DNA from 2 places in the Micromonospora sp. NPDC001898 genome. Region 2 is predicted to be linked to the other one. Evidence: riboswitches for the same ligand, from Rfam matches in the RefSeq annotation. Region 2 holds a riboswitch; the other holds the start of a gene.

Region 1 (7,729 bases), on a different contig from region 2:
ACGTGGGCGAGGGTGCTGCGGACGACCTGCTGGCTGGCCAGGCTGGCGTCCGCCACGACCGCGCACGGCGTGCCCTCGTCCAGATCGGCGGCGATGAGCGCTTCGACGATGGCAGGAAGGGTACGCACGCCCATGAGCACCACGATCGTGGTGCCGGAGCGGGCGAGGGACGGATAGTCGATCGACGAATCGGGGTGGCCCGGCGGCACGTGGCCGGAGATGACGGTGAAGCCCTGGACGAGTCCGCGGTGGGTGACCGGAATGCCGGCGAGCTCGGGGCCCGCGACGCTGGACGTCACGCCGGGCACCACAGTGGTGGCGACCCCGGCGTCGGCGCACGCGGCAACCTCCTCGAAGCCTCGGCCGAACACGTAGGAGTCGCCGCCCTTGAGCCGCACGACGTGACGCCCAGCGCGTGCGTGCCTCACGAGGATTCGGTTGATCTCCTCCTGGCTGGTGCTTCGCCCGTAGGGGATCTTCGCGACGTCGACGACCTCGGCCTCCGGGCGGGCCCACGCCAGCGCCTCCCACGGCGCGAGCCGGTCGGCGACGATCACATCGGCCTGCTCGATGGCCGCACGTCCGGCGACGGTGACCAGACCGGGGTCCCCGGGGCCGGCGCCGACCAGCGTGACGTGACCGGCCCGGTCCGTCCGGGCGGGTGCGTCAGTCGTCGGAGGCGCGACGGCCCGCAGCACGACATCGAAGCGGCCCTCGTCCACGGGTGCCGTGACCCAGGTCAGGCGGCGACGGAGGACGAGGTCCTCCAGCGCGGCGCAGACGGTCGGCGCTGCGACAGTGACAGCTGCCCCCTCACGCAGCAGCGCGGCGACCGTGGCGATGGCGCCCGGACCCCCGTCGAGGACGAGCACGCTGCGACCGGTGACGTTCAGCTCCATGCGACGGTGAGTCCCAACGTGGTGAGCAGATGGCGGGTGGCGGCCGGCTCGCGGACGGCGATGCGTGCCCACGAGCTGTCGAGGCCGGGGAAGGTGTCGGTTCGGCGGACGGCCACGCCCGCGGCCCTGAGGCGCGCGTGCGCCCCGGAGCCCAGCCGGGCGAGGACGAACGGGGCGTTGGACTCCGCGACCGTGAGGCCGAGCTCGCTCAGCCCGTCCACGAGCGTGCGCCGCTGCTGCACACACAGCGCGGCCCGGCGTCCCGCCTCGGCCTCGGCCTGCGGCCCGGCGGTCGCGACGACGGCATGCAGCGCCGGGGTGCCGACCGACCAGGGCGGTTGCTGGGTTCGGAGGTCGGCGACCACGGCGGCGTCGCCCACGACGTACCCGGCGCGGATGCCGGGAATCGACCACAGCTCGGTCAGGCTTCGCAGCACGACCAGCCCCGGTAGCCGGTGCGAGGTGAGCGTCTGCGGCTCGCCCGGCACGAAGTCCATGAACGTCTCGTCCACGACGACAACGCGCCCGGGGCGGCACAGGCCGCGCAGGGTCGCGGCGGCGTGCAGGCGCCCGGTCGGGTCGGCGGGGTTGCCCACCACGACGAGGTCCGCGTCGTCAGGGACGGCGCCGGGGTCGAGGGCGAAGTCGTCCTCGGTCCGGCACAGGACATGGGTGACGGTGTGGCCCGCGGCGCGTAGCGCGACGTCGGGCTCGGTGAACTGAGGGTGCACGACGACCGGGCGTCGCCAAGGGCGTGCTCGGGCGAGCAGGAAGAACGCCTCGGCGGTGCCGGCCGTGACGAGGACCTCGGACTCGTCACGACCGTGGCGACGCGCCACAGCGACGTGAGCCGCGGTGGCTTCGGGGTAGGTGTCGGAGGTCGCGATTCCGTCGCGCAGCGCCCGCTCGAGCCACTCCGGGCGGGGCAGGCGGCTGACGTCGGCCGCCAGGTCCAGCAGGCCGGCGGACAGCTCCACGTCGCCGTGGTGGCGCAACGGGGCTGCGGGCGGTCCGGAGTCCGGTGGCGCGGCGACGGCGTGCGTCCGTGGCGCACCAGGCGCCGCGATCGCGTCCGACTGGTGCACCGCGTCCGCGAACGACTGGGCCAGGTGCGGGTGCCCGGCCCAGTGCACGTGCAGGTAGGACGCGTTGAGCGTCGGGCCCGCGAACCCGACGTCGCCGCCCTCCAGCGTCCACGCGGGACGCTCGCCGCGCACGGGGGTGACCGTGGTGCGGTGGAATTCGTGCGCCGTGGCACCGGTCCCGCGTGCGCCGAGGAGCTGGTCCGAGCCGAGCTCGGCCCGGCGGTACGCCAGGGTGAGCCGGGGCGTCATGACCGCGTCGGCGTCGAGCGCCCCGACCATGGGATGCCCGTCGACGGAACGGCACAGGTACAGCAGGCCGGCGCACTCGGCCACCGTCGGGACGCCGTCCAGGACGGCCTGACGCAGCTCGTCGCGCAGGGCCGTGTTGGTGCTCAGCGCGGCCGCGTGCACCTCGGGGAAACCTCCGCCGAGATACAGACCGCGCGTCCCGGCGGGAAGCCGCTCGTCCCGGGCCGGGTCGAACGGCACGACGGTGCAGCCCGCCGCCTGCAGCAGCTCGGTCGTCTCGGCGTACCGGAAGGTGAACGCCCGCCCGGCCGCGACCGCGATGATCGGGGATCCGGTGCCGGGGTGCCGGACGTGCGCGGCCGGGTCCCACGGCTCGGAGTCGAGGTCGGGCGCGCTGTGCGCCACCTCCAGCACGGCGTCGAGGTCGACGTGGCGGGCGACCTGCTCGGCCAGCCTGTCCAGCGAGGCGGCGGCCTCGTCGCGCTCGGCTGCGGGGACGAGCCCGAGGTGGCGCGAAGGCGCGCTGACACCACCGTCGCGTTGCAGGATCCCCAGCACGGGGACGCCGACGGACTCCACCGCGCGTGCCGCCTCGGAAGCGTGGCGGGGGGAGCCGGCCTTGTTGAGCACGACACCCGCGATCGTGACGCCGGGCTGGAACGTCGCCATCCCGTGCACGACCGCCCCCACGCTGCGCGAGGTGTGCGAGACGTCCACGACCAGGACGACCGGCGTCCGGGTGAGCGTCGCGACGTGGGCGGTGGAGGCGAACCCGTCGCCGCCGATGCGGCCGTCGAACAGACCCATGACCCCCTCGACGACCGCGACGTCCGCGCCCCGGGCGCCGTGCAGCAGCAGCGGGACCACGAGCGTGGGGTCGGTCAGGTGCGGGTCGAGGTTGCGGCCCGGACGTCCGGTGGCCAGCGCGTGGTATCCGGGGTCGATGTAGTCGGGCCCGACCTTGTGCCCCGAGACGGCATGCCCACGGGCGGCCAACGCGGCCATGAGCCCGGTCGCGACCGTGGTCTTGCCGTGGCCGGAGGCCGGTGCCGCGAGCAGCACGCGCGGCAGACTCACCACTCGATGCCTCGCTGACCCTTCTGGCCGACGTCCATCGGGTGCTTGACGTGCAGCATCTCGGTCACCAGGTCGGCCGCCGCGACGAGGCGGGGGTCGGCGCGGCGGCCGGTGACGACGACGTGCTGGCGGCCAGGACGGTTGGCGAGTGTCTCGACGACGTCGTCGACGTCGACCCAGCCCCACTGCATCGGGTAGGTGAACTCGTCCAGGACGTACAGCTGGTGCCGCTCGGCCTGGATGCGCCGCTTCACCTCCGCCCAGCCCTCGGCGGCGTCAGCGGCATGGTCCGCCTCGGTGCCGCCCTTGCGGCTCCAGGACCACCCCGAGCCCATCTTGTGCCACTCGACGGGCCCGCCCTCGCCGGTCTCCTCGTGCAGGCGGCCGAGCCGTTCGAGCACCGTCTGCTCCCCGATGCGCCACTTGGCCGACTTGACGAACTGGAAGACCCCGATGTCCCAACCCTGGTTCCAGGCGCGGATCGCCAGGCCGAAGGCGGCGGTCGACTTGCCCTTGCCGTTGCCGGTGTGGACCATCAGCAGCGGCCGGTTGCGCCGTGCCCGGGTGCTGATGCCGTCGTCCGGGACGACCAGCGGCTTGCCCTGCGGCATCAGGCCACCCCCTCGCGCGGCGCGGTCGCCGCCTGGACGACGCCGGTGAGCCCGTCGGCGGTCACCTCACCGAGCGGCACGTGCTCGGCCTGCAGGGTCGCGGCCAGCTGCGCGGCAAGGCCGAGCCGGAACCGTCCGGTCTCGCAGTCGACCACGACGCTTTGCACGCCGGTAGCGGCCAGGTGCGCCGCGGCGCGGTGGGCACGACCGAGCGCGTCCGGCCCGAAGGTCGCCCGGCCGTCGGTCACCACGACCAGCAGCGGCCGGCGGGACGGGTCGCGCAGCGCCTCGCGGCGCAGCACCTCCGCGGACCGCTCCAGGCCCTCGGCGAGTGGCGTCCGCCCGCCGGCCGGCAGGTCGGCCAGGCGCCGGGAGGCGACATCGACGGACCCGGTCGGCGGCAGCGCGACGTCGGCGGTGCGCTGGCGGAACGTCACCAGCGCGACCTTGTCCCGGCGTCGGTAGGCGTCCAGCAGCAGCGCGAGCACGGCGGTCTTGACCTGCTCCATGCGCCGTCGCGCGGCCATCGAGCCGGACGCGTCGACGCACAGCAGGACGAGGTTCGACTCTCGCCCGACGGTTTCCGCGCGGCGCAGGTCGCCCGGGGCGAAGACGAGACCGCGGCCCTCGACCAGGCCGCCACGGGAACGCTGGTGCGGTGCCGCCGCGGTGATGGTGCCCGGCAGGTGCAGGCGGCCGGCGGCGGACGATCCGCGCTGCTGCCCGACGACCCGGCCCTGAGGCGTGCGGGCCCGGGACCGACGGCCGGCCTGGCCCTCGCCGGTGCCCTGCACGACGAGCAGGCGGGCGCGTGCCGGCTCGCCGGCGGACGCGACCGATCCGGCAACCGCAGGCTGCGGCGCGTTGTCCGGCGTGGGCGATCCTTCGGCGGGGGAGTCGTGGACGTCCCGGGACCGGCCGTCCTGCGGGGCGTCGTCCGGCGGCCCGCCGCCGGGACCACCGGGGCCGTCGTCGGGCCCGTCCGGTGGTCCAGGGTCGGGGTCGTCGTTGCCCAGTAGGTCGTCGAGCCGGTCCTCGTCCAGGCCGGGCTCGTCGAACGGGTTGCGGCGCCGGCGGTGCGGCAACGCGAGACGGGCGGCGACGCGGACGTCCTCGCGGGTCACGTGCGCGCGTCCCTGCCAGGCGGCGTGCGCCGAGGCGGTGCGGGCGGTGACGAGGTCCGCGCGCAGGCCGTCGACGTCGAACGCGGCGCACACCTCGGCGATGGTCGTCAGCGTCTGGTCGTCGAGCACGACGTCCGGCATGAGCCGCCGCGCCGCCGCCAGCCGCGCACGCAGGGCGTCCTGCGCGTCGGCCCAGCGTGCGGTGAAGCCCTCCGGGTCGGCGTCGAACGCCAGCCGGCGACGCACGACCTCCACCCGCAGGGAGGGGTCGCGCGGTGCGGCGACCTCGACGGTCAGGCCGAACCGGTCGAGCAACTGCGGGCGGAGCTCGCCCTCCTCGGGGTTCATCGTGCCGATCAGCACGAACCGGGCGGCGTGCTCGACCGAGAGGCCGTCGCGCTCCACGCTGACCCGGCCGGTCGCCGCCGCGTCGAGCAGCAGATCGACGAGGTGGTCGTGCAACAGGTTGACCTCGTCGACGTAGAGCAGGCCGCGGTGGGCTCGGGCGAGCAGGCCCGGCTCGAACGCCACTGCGCCGTCGCGTAGCGCCGCGTCGAGCTTGAGGGAACCCGTCACCCGGTCGTCGCTCGCACCGACGGGCAGCTCGACGAGCCGCACCGGCCGCTCGACGACGGGCGTGGACGCGTCGATGGGCCCGTCGGGGCAGACCGCCAGGGAATCGTCCGGGTCGACCGAGAACCGGTCGCCCGCGTACGTCCGTACCAGCGGCAGCACCTCGGCGAGACCGCGCACGGTGGTGGTCTTGGCGGTGCCCTTCTCCCCACGGACCAGGACGCCGCCGATGAGCGGGTCGATCGCGACCAGGGTGAGGGCGAGAGTCATGTCGTCGGAGCCGACGACGGCACAAAAGGGGTATTGCGCTGGCATGTAGGGCTCCCGCTCGATCTGCCATGACCGTCCACGACGCGGGCGCGTCGCGGCTCGGATCGAGGCCGGTCTTCGGACTTCCCAGGTCTGTGCCTGAGTCACCGCAGCGGGCCCTGTGCCGGATTCTCACCGGCTTCCCAGATTCTCCCCGTGGCCATCGGCCGTGGGGCACCTCGAACCTTCGCACCACCCTAGACGCCGTCCTGACGGCCCAGACAGCGGTCCGGCGGTCCGGCGGCCGGTCGGGGCCTGCGGGGCAGGCGGGGCGGGCTAGGGTGCACTGCCATGGAGGCGCACGTGACCGTTGTCGGGCTCGGGGCCGACGGCTGGGCGGGCTTGCCGGAGCCGTCTCGGACGCTGGTGCGCGGGGCCGCGACGCTGCTCGGCGGGGCCCGGCACCTCGATGCGGTGCCGCCGGTCGACGGCCAGGAGCGCGTGGCGTGGCCGTCGCCGCTGCGGGAGAATCTGCCGGGCCTGCTGGGCGCCGCGCGCAGGCCCGTCGTCGTGCTGGCGTCGGGCGACCCGCTCGTGTCGGGCGTCGGCACGACGCTGCTGGACATCCTGGGCCCGGAACGGGTGACGATCGTGCCCGCGGTCTCCTCCGTGGCGCTCGCTCGGGCACGTCTCGGGTGGCCGGCGGAGTCCGTCACAACGGTGAGTCTGGTCGGCCGGGACGTGCGCCTCGTCGTCCCCGCGCTCGCCCCCGGGCGGCGGCTGCTCGTGCTCTCCAGCGACGAAACGACGCCTGCCGCCGTCGCTGCGCTGCTCACCGGACTCGGCTGGGGAGAGTCCAGGCTGGCCGTGCTCGGCGACCTCGGCGCCGCGGGTGAGTCGCGTGCCGAGTCGACCGCGGCTTCGTGGAACGTCGTGGACGTGCCCCGGCTGAACGTCCTGGCCGCCGAAATCCGGGGCACCGGACCGGGCTGGGCCGCGGGCGGGGTGCTCCCCGACGACGCGTTCGAGCACGCCGGGCAGATCACCAAGCGCGACCTGCGTGCCAGCGCCCTGGCCCGGCTCGCGCCCGCTCCCGGTCAACTGCTGTGGGACGTCGGCGCCGGCAGTGGCTCGATCGGCGTGGAGTGGATGCGTGCGTGGCCGACGGCGCGGACGATCGCGATCGAGTCCCGCGCCGACCGCGCCGCGCTCGTGCGTCGCAACGCCGCCACGCTCGGCGTTCCCGGCCTGCGTCTCGTCGAGGGCTCAGCACCCGACGCCCTGGCCGGTCTCGAGCGCCCTGACGCGGTGTTCGTCGGCGGGGGAGCGACCGTCCCCGGCGTGCTCGAAGCGTGCTGGGACGCGCTCGGCACCGGTGGCCGACTCGTCGTCCACGGCGTCACGGCCGAGACCGAGGCGGTGCTGCTCGAGCAGTACCGTCGCCGTGGCGGCGAGCTCGTCCGCCTGCACGTCGAACGCGCCGAGCCGCTCGGCAGCTTCACCGGCTGGACGCCCGCGCGTGCCGTCAGCCAGTGGACCGTCACCAAGGGAGAGTCATGACCGTCCATTTCGTCGGGGCCGGACCCGGTGCCGCCGACCTGCTCACGCTGCGCGCGGTGCGCCTGCTCGAGGTTGCGGACGTGTGCCTGTATGCGGGCACCTACCTCGACGCCGACGTGCTCGGCCACTGCCGCGCCGACGCCCGGCTGGTCGACACCCAGCACCTCGACCTGGACGAGATCACCGCCCACCTGGTGCAGGCGCACGCCGACGGGTTGGAGGTCGTGCGGCTGTGTTCGGGCGACCCGTCGCTGTACTCCGCGGTCCATGAGCAGGCGCGCCGGCTCGACGCGGCGCAGGTC
Region 2 (7,729 bases):
GACATCTGCTGGGGGATTCGCCTGTCGCGGTCGGCTCAGAAGTCGTCGTCGAAGGCGACGGCGCCGGTCACCCCGACCTGGTACGCCGACACCCGCCGTTCGAAGAAGTTCGACAGTTCCTGCACGTCCTGCAACTCCATGAACGCGAACGGATTGGTCGACCCGTAGTGGACGGGCATGCCGAGCTGCGCGAGCCGCCGATCGGCGACGTGCTGGAGGTACTGGCGCATGTCGGCCAGGGACATCCCGGACACGCCGTGGCCGAGCAGGTCCTCGGCGAACTGGACCTCGCACTCGACGGCTTCGGTGAGCATCAGACGTACCTGGTCTGCGAGGTCGTCGTCGAACAGGTCCGGTTCCTCTTGGCGAACGGTGTCGACCACGTCGAAGGCGAAGGCCATGTGCATGGACTCGTCGCGGAACACCCAGTTGGTGCCGGATGCCAGGCCGTGCAGCAGTCCCCGGGAGCGTAGGAAGTAGACGTAGGCGAAGGCCCCGTAGAAGAACAGCCCCTCGATGCAGGCGGCGAAACAGATCAGGTTGAGCAGGAACACCCGCCGGTCCTGCTTCGAGCGCAGCTCCCGCAGGTCCTGGAGGGAGTCGATCCAGCGGAAGCAGAATTCGGCCTTACGCCGGATCGAGGGAATGTTCTCGATGGCGTCGAACGCGGCGAACCGCTCGGCCTCGTCGGGCACGTACGTGTCGAGGAGGTTCAGGTAGAACTGGACGTGCACGGCCTCCTCGAACAGTTGCCGCGACAGGTAGAGCCGGCCCTCCGGCGAGTTCACGTGCTGGTAGAGGTTCAGCACCAGGTTGTTGGCGACGATGGTGTCGCCGGTGGCGAAGAACGCGACGAGGCGGCTCACCAGGTGCCGTTCCGCCGGGGAGAGCCGGTCGAGGTCGGCGAGGTCGGCGTGCAGGTCGACCTCCTCCACCGTCCAGGTGTTGCGGATGGCGTCGCGGAACCGGTCGAAGAAGTGCGGGTAGCGCATCGGGCGGAGGGTGAGGTCCATCCCCGGGTCGAGCAGCATGTGTGTGGTCCTCGGGTCGGTGGCGTCGGTCGGGGCGGTCACTGGCAGGCTTCGCACGACTCGGGGTTCTCCAGGGAGCAGGCCACCGCCTCGTCGACGGTCACCACGGGCGCGACGACACCGACGGTGCTGACGACACCGCCGGTGCTGACGGCGTTGACCGGGCCGACGGGGCTGACCGGTCCGACGGGTGCGACCGTGGCCTGCTGGATCCGGGTGGCGGGGCGGGACCGCAGGTAATAGGTGCTCTTCAACCCGGCCTTCCAGGCGTACAGGTACATCGAGGAGAGCTTGCCGATCGTCGGGGCGGCGAGGAACAGGTTCAGCGACTGTGACTGGTCGATGAACGGGGCGCGGGCGGCGGCCAGGTCGATCAGCGCCCGCTGCGGCAACTCCCAGGCCGTACGGAACAGCTGCCGGACCTCCGCCGGCAGTTCCGTGATGCCCTGCACCGATCCCTCGGCGCGCTTGATCGCCGAGCGGACCTGGTCGGTCCACAGGCCGCGGGCCTTCAGTTCGCGTACGAGAGCGGTGTTGACCTGGAGGAACTCCCCGGACAGGGTCTCGCGCTTGAACAGGTTGGACACCTGCGGTTCGATGCACTCGTAGCAGCCGGCGATGGAGGCGATGGTGGCGGTCGGGGCGATCGCCACCAGCAGTGAGTTGCGCAGGCCGTGTGCGGCGACCCGCTCCCGCAGCGCCCTCCAGCGCTGCCCCTGGCTGCCCGTGACGCCCCACAGGTCCGGCTGGAGCTGGCCGCGTGCCGCCCGGGTCTCGGCGAAGGCCGGGTGGGCTCCGAAGCGTTCCGCCAGGTCGGCGGAGGTCTCCAGGGCGGTCAGGTACAGCTCCTCGCTGATCCGGGTGGACAGCTCCCGGGCCTCCGGGGAGTCGAACGGCAGCCGCAGGGCGAAGAACACGTCCTGCAGGCCCATCAGGCCGAGGCCGACCGGCCGCCAGCGGGGGTTGCTCGCCGCGGCCTGCGGGGTCGGGTAGTAGTTGATGTCGATGACCCGGTCGAGGAACGTCACGGCGGTGCGGACGGTGGCGCGCAGCCGTGCCCAGTCGATGCCGCCGTCGGCGAGGTGGGCGGCGAGGTTGACCGAGCCGAGGTTGCACACGGCGGTCTCGGCGTCGCTGGACACCTCGATGATCTCGGTACACAGGTTGGACAGGTGTACCACGTTGCCCGGCTCGGCGGTCTGGTTGCACAACCGGTTCGCGGCGTCCTTGAACGTCATCCACCCGTTGCCGGTCTGCGCGAGGGTCCGCATCATCCGCCCGTACAGCTCCCGGGCCGGCACCTGACGCACGTACCGGCCCTGCGCCTCGGCCGCCCGGTACGCCGCGTCGAACTCGTCCCCCCACAGGTCCGGCAGTTCCGGCACCACGTCCGGGTCGAACAGCGACCACACCCCGTCGGCCTCCACCCGGCGCATGAACTCGTCCGGGACCCAGTTGGCCAGGTTCAGGTTGTGGGTGCGCCGGGCGTCCTCACCGGTGTTGTCCCGCAGTTGCAGGAACTCCTCGATGTCCGGATGCCACGGCTCCAGGTAGACGCAGGCCGCGCCCTTGCGCCGGCCGCCCTGGTTGACCGCCGCCACCGAGGCGTCCAGCGTCCGCAGCCACGGCACGATCCCGTTGGACTGCCCGTTGGTGCCCCGGATCAGCGCGCCCCGCGACCGGACCCGGGAGAACGCGATGCCGATGCCTCCGGCGAACTTCGACAGGTTCGCCACCTGCGCGTACCGCTGGTAGATCGAGTCCAGTTCGTCGCGCGGGGAGTCGACCAGGTAGCAGGAGGACATCTGGGTGTGCCGGGTGCCGGAGTTGAACAACGTCGGCGAACTCGGCAGGTACGCCAGGCTCGACATCAACCGGTAGAACTCGATCACCTCGTCCGGGGCGTGGGACAGGCCGCAGGCCACCCGCAGCAACCAGTACTGCGGGGTCTCCACCACCAGCCGGCTCGTCGGGTGGCGCAGCAGGTACCGGTCGCGGACCGTGCGCAACCCGAAGTACTCGAACCGCAGGTCACCGTGGGGGTCGACGGCGTCATCGAGCTGCCTGGCGTTGGCGGCGACGAACGCGGCGGTGCCGTCGCCGATGAGGCCCTCGACGTGCCCCCGCCGGATCGCCTCGCTGAACGACCCGATGCCCTGCCTGCGGACCTCCTTGTCGATGTAGCCGGCCAGCAGGCGGGCGGCCAGCCGCGAGTACTGCGGCTCCTCACCGATCATCTCGGCCGCGGTCTGGATGGACAGCCGGTCCAGCTCGGCGGTCGTCGCGCCGTCGTACAGGCCGCTGATCGTCCGCGTCGCCACCCGCAACGGGTCGACGTCGGCGAGGCCGACCGTCCACCGCTCGACCGCTCGGACGATCCTGTTGACATCGACCGGTTCGGTGCCGCCGTTACGCTTACGGACGCGCATCTGCGTCCGCCGCGGGCCCGGTAGGGCTGCCTCGTCGGCCACCATGCCATCGGCCGGGACAACCTCGGTGACTGCCACCACTCACTCCTCGCGGGCTCGAGACCTGATGGCCTTCGGACGCGTGGAGACAGACACCGGCGGACGTCACGCCGGCGGGGCGCGGGTCAGGTGGCGTCGGCCGTCCCACGCGGCCTCGGACCGCCGCCCACCCCGGTATGGGTGTGCGGCGCGCTGGCAGGTCTTCGGACTCGCGGGCGTGACCGGGCTCGCCGGTCTTCTACTGGCCGTCGCTTCCCAGGCCGCTGACGGCCCAGTGCTGATGACGGCGGTCGTTCCCACTCACCGCTGCGGGGCAGTCCCAGATTTCCACCGGGTTCCCTGTTGCCTCGACCGCCCCGGATGAGCGGCCGAACCAGCTACGGCCGACACCATATATAGGGACTACGGCGTTGTCACACCCCACATGTCGAGTCCGGGCGTGTCGGAGGCCGCGGCGGTGAAGGCCCGTCGATTCCTTCAGCGCGGCGACCGAGCCGATCGGTGGAGCGGGTCTGGATCCAAGGGCGGCGGACCCGGCCGGTAGGACCGGAAGGGATGTCGACCAGTCGGGTTTCCGACGGGCGTCCGTACACAAGAGATGGTGACCTCCTACGGTGACTTCCGGCACGCCAGGGATGGACGTCGCCGGGAATCGACCCGGCGACGCGATTCAGGCGTTTTACAGGGGGTTGTCTCGATGCACGTTCGGAGCCGCGCCATCGCGGGTCTGGTCGCCGGGGCTGTGCTGTTGACAGGCCAACCGGCGGCTGCGGGCACTGTGCAGGGCAGTGCCGCCGACGAGGTCGCGAGCACCAGCGCTCGCGCCGCTACAAGAACGATCGGCGGCGATGCGACGCGCACGGCCGCGACGCTGTCGGTGCCGGGACACACCGGGCTGGTTCCCAGCACGCCGCGCAATGACGTACCGAGGATCACCGACGGCGAGATCACCGACATCGAGGTGATCGGCAACCGGGTCTTCATCGCCGGCTCCTTCACCGCGATCGCCAACGTCGGCGGGACGCCGGTGGCGCAGCCGTCGCTGGCTTCCTACAACATCGACACGGGCCTGATCGACACCGGCTTCCAGCCGACGTTCGACGGATCCGTCGAGGCCGTCGAGGCCTCGCCGGACGGCTCGTCGCTCTATGTCGCCGGCTCGTTCAACACGGTCGGTGGCCTGACGAAGCGCAAGATCGTACGGCTCGACCCGGTCACCGGCGCTCCGATCGCGGCGTTCACCGCGCAGGGGAACGGGCGCGCGACCGCTCTGGCCGTGAGCAGCACCGCAGTGTACGTGGGCGGCCAGTTCACGAAGGTGAACAGCGTGAACCGCGGCGGGCTGGTCGCGCTCAACCCGACGACGGGGGCGGTGGACAGCGGGTTCAACCTGCCCTTGTCCGGCGGCATCGGCGTCGGCGGCATGCTCACCGTGCAGCAGCTCAAGCTGACGCACAACGGCAGCAGGCTGCTGGTCATCCACACCGGTCGCCAGATCGCCGGCCAGGACCGCTACGGCGTCGGTCTCGTCGACACCGCCACCAAGGCCCTCCTGCCGTGGCGCACCCGCCTGTGGGAGGACAACCTCTCCTTCGTCGGCGGCATCCAGCGGGTCTTCGCCGGTGACGTCGCGCCGGACGACTCCTACTTCGTCGTCACCAGCGGTTCGGGAGGCGACCGCCCGCCGATCAACGACACGGCGATCGCGTTCCCGGTGACCGGCGCCGACCACGTCGCGCCGATCTGGGTGTCGCGTCACTTCGACAGCATCTACTCGGTCGCCATCACCGAGACGGCCGTGTACGTCGGCGGCCACTTCAGCTGGCAGGAATCGCCGACCTCCAACGTCCCGTGGCCCGGCCTGGACAACGTCGGGTACGGCACGGGCCAGGGCCTGAGCGGCTACGGTCTCGGCGACCAGGTGGTCCGCCGTGACCACCTCGGCGCGCTCGACCCGGCCACGGGCACGGCGATCGAGTGGAACCCGGGTTCCAGCTCGTACGAGGGGGAGAAGGCCCTCCTCGCCACCCCGCGGGGTCTCTTCGCCGGTGGCGACGGCAACACCAAGGGCGGCCTGCCGGTGGGGCGGGTCGGTTTCTTCGACCTCGCCCAGGCACCGGCGCCCTCGCCGGTCGACACGACGATCGTCACGCCCATCGAGGGGGCGGTCAAGCAGGCCAACGCGCCGTTCGTGCTCGGCGGGCAGGCGACCGCTCCGGCCGGCGTCACCAAGGTCGGGATCGAAATCCAGAACCGGGGTTCCAAGAAGTACCTGCAGGACGACCTCACGACGTGGGGCGCCGCCAACAGCATCAACGCGACAGTCGCAGCGGTGAACACCGCCTCGACCTCGTGGTCCCTCACCGTGTCGCTGCCCGTCGGCGAATACCAGGTCCAGGCGAAGACGTTCGGTAACAGCGGCCAGAGCGATGCCTCGAAGGCCGTCAAGAAGATCGAGACCTTCAGCTTCGACGACCTGCCGCCGACGACGAAAATCACCTCGCCGCCCGCCGGCCTGGTCGCCGCTCAGAGCTTCGTCGCAACCGGCACCGCCAGCGACGACAAGGGCGTCAGCGCGATGACGTACTCGTTCCGCAGGTCGGACAACCATTACCTCCAGGACGACGGGACGGCCGCACCGGTCTACAACACGTTCCGGGGCGAGCCGGACGTCATCGGCGCGCTGACCACCACCTGGCAGGTCGAGGTGGCCCTCCCCACCGAGGGCGACTGGAAGATGACGGCCACCGCCATCGACAACGCCGGTCAGAGCGACCTGCGCGGCGACACCCGGGACTGGATCATCTCGGCGACCGGTGTCGCGCCGTCGGTGGCCATCAGCACCCCCACGCCGATGACGCCGCCCACCGCCGCCGCACCGTTCACCGTCGCGCCGGGCGGCGCGATCACGTTCTCGGGGACCGCCAGCGACGACGGCACCCTGAAGTCGGTCGAGATCTACCTGCGCAACAACACCACGCGCGAGGCGCTGGCCGCCGACGGCACGTGGGGCGCCGACTCGATCGCGGCGTACCACCGGGTCTCACCGACGAACCTGAACGCCCCGTCGTACAACTGGTCCTACACCACCGTGCCGCTCACGCCCGGCGTGTACGACTTCCGGGTACGGGCCACCGACAACCTGGGCCTGAGCACGGCGACCGCCAACCTGGGCCGGCTCACCGTCACCGCCCAGGTGCCCGGTGACGCCTTCCCGAACGGCCTGTTGAACTTCACCGGTGTCGACCAGAACGTCGACCAGTTGCACCTCAACCTGGCCGGCACCGCGACCGACAACAACGGCGTGCAGAGCGTGCGGGTGGCGCTGCGTGACCTCGACACCGGCCGGTACGTGCAGCCGAACGGCACCATGGCGGCGAGTTTCGCCACGGTGAACGCCACCCTCGCCTCACCGGGCGCGACGAGCACCACGTTCGCCCTGTCGATCGACCTGCCGACCAAGGGTGAGTACAGCGTCGAGGCGTGGGCCGTCGACACGGCGGGCCAGCAGGACGGTTCGACCTCCGGCGCCACCGCTCGATACCTCGTGTATCCGGGCGATCTCGACCCACGGCTGGAGCCGAGCCTCACCCCGCAGGACGGCGAGGTCTACGCGGACTCGAGGATCGTGGTCACCGGACGTGCCGTGGACGACGTCGGGATGCTCCGGGTTGACGTCCAGATCGTCAACGGCGCCGGCCAGGGGATGAACGCCTCCGGTGTGTTCAGCACGCCGTCCGTCCCGGGCAACTTCCCCTGGATCTCGGTCTTCCTCACCAGCCCGGGATCCCCGGGGTCGAACTTCGCGTACACGTCACCGGTGATCCCGGCGGGCGCCTACACCGTCTCGGTCAGGGGGACCGACAACTACGGTCAGCTGCAACAGCCGCCGAAGACCGTCTCCGTGACGGTCAGCTGAGTCGACGGGCCGCAGGCCGGTCTGCTTCGGGAGGGGCTCCTGCCCCCACAGCAGATCGGTCTGCGGCCCCGTACCGTCGACGCGCTCCCGTCGGGCCGCCACGGCTGGGCCGGCTGTCGTCGGCAGATCTTGATACACGCGGAAACAATAATTATCAACCCACGTCAAAAAGACTGCCATCAATCGATGGACGCATTTCCGCCAATCGCCATCAAGCCAACTCCGCAGTACGATCCCGAAAACCGATCAGACCATTCCATCGGCGTCACGAGCACGATGGAATGGCCGGAGCAGAGGGATGGCGCAGAGAT

What was found. A riboswitch is a leader RNA that binds a small molecule or an ion and turns the genes downstream of it on or off. The one in region 2 is predicted to bind cobalamin.
Region 1: another riboswitch for cobalamin. It lies ahead of ACFYZF_RS18390 (VWA domain-containing protein); the one in region 2 lies ahead of ACFYZF_RS17455 (ribonucleoside-diphosphate reductase subunit alpha).

What each region holds. Positions count from the first base shown of each region.
Region 1 covers NZ_JBIATC010000007.1:197,654-205,382, reverse strand. The annotation lists gene cobA (uroporphyrinogen-III C-methyltransferase) at 1-899, opposite strand, end outside; gene cobC (Rv2231c family pyridoxal phosphate-dependent protein CobC) at 890-1,984, opposite strand; partial or broken gene ACFYZF_RS18400 (cobyrinate a,c-diamide synthase) at 1,985-3,313, opposite strand; gene cobO (cob(I)yrinic acid a,c-diamide adenosyltransferase) at 3,307-3,921, opposite strand; gene ACFYZF_RS18390 (VWA domain-containing protein) at 3,921-5,933, opposite strand; cobalamin riboswitch at 5,979-6,124, opposite strand; gene cbiE (precorrin-6y C5,15-methyltransferase (decarboxylating) subunit CbiE) at 6,219-7,427, shown strand; gene cobM (precorrin-4 C(11)-methyltransferase) at 7,424-7,729, shown strand, end outside.
Region 2 covers NZ_JBIATC010000006.1:413,240-420,968, reverse strand. The annotation lists gene ACFYZF_RS17460 (ribonucleotide-diphosphate reductase subunit beta) at 36-1,031, opposite strand; gene ACFYZF_RS17455 (ribonucleoside-diphosphate reductase subunit alpha) at 1,070-3,505, opposite strand; cobalamin riboswitch at 3,676-3,892, opposite strand; gene ACFYZF_RS17450 (hypothetical protein) at 4,197-7,418, shown strand; gene ACFYZF_RS17445 (S8 family peptidase) at 7,728-7,729, shown strand, end outside.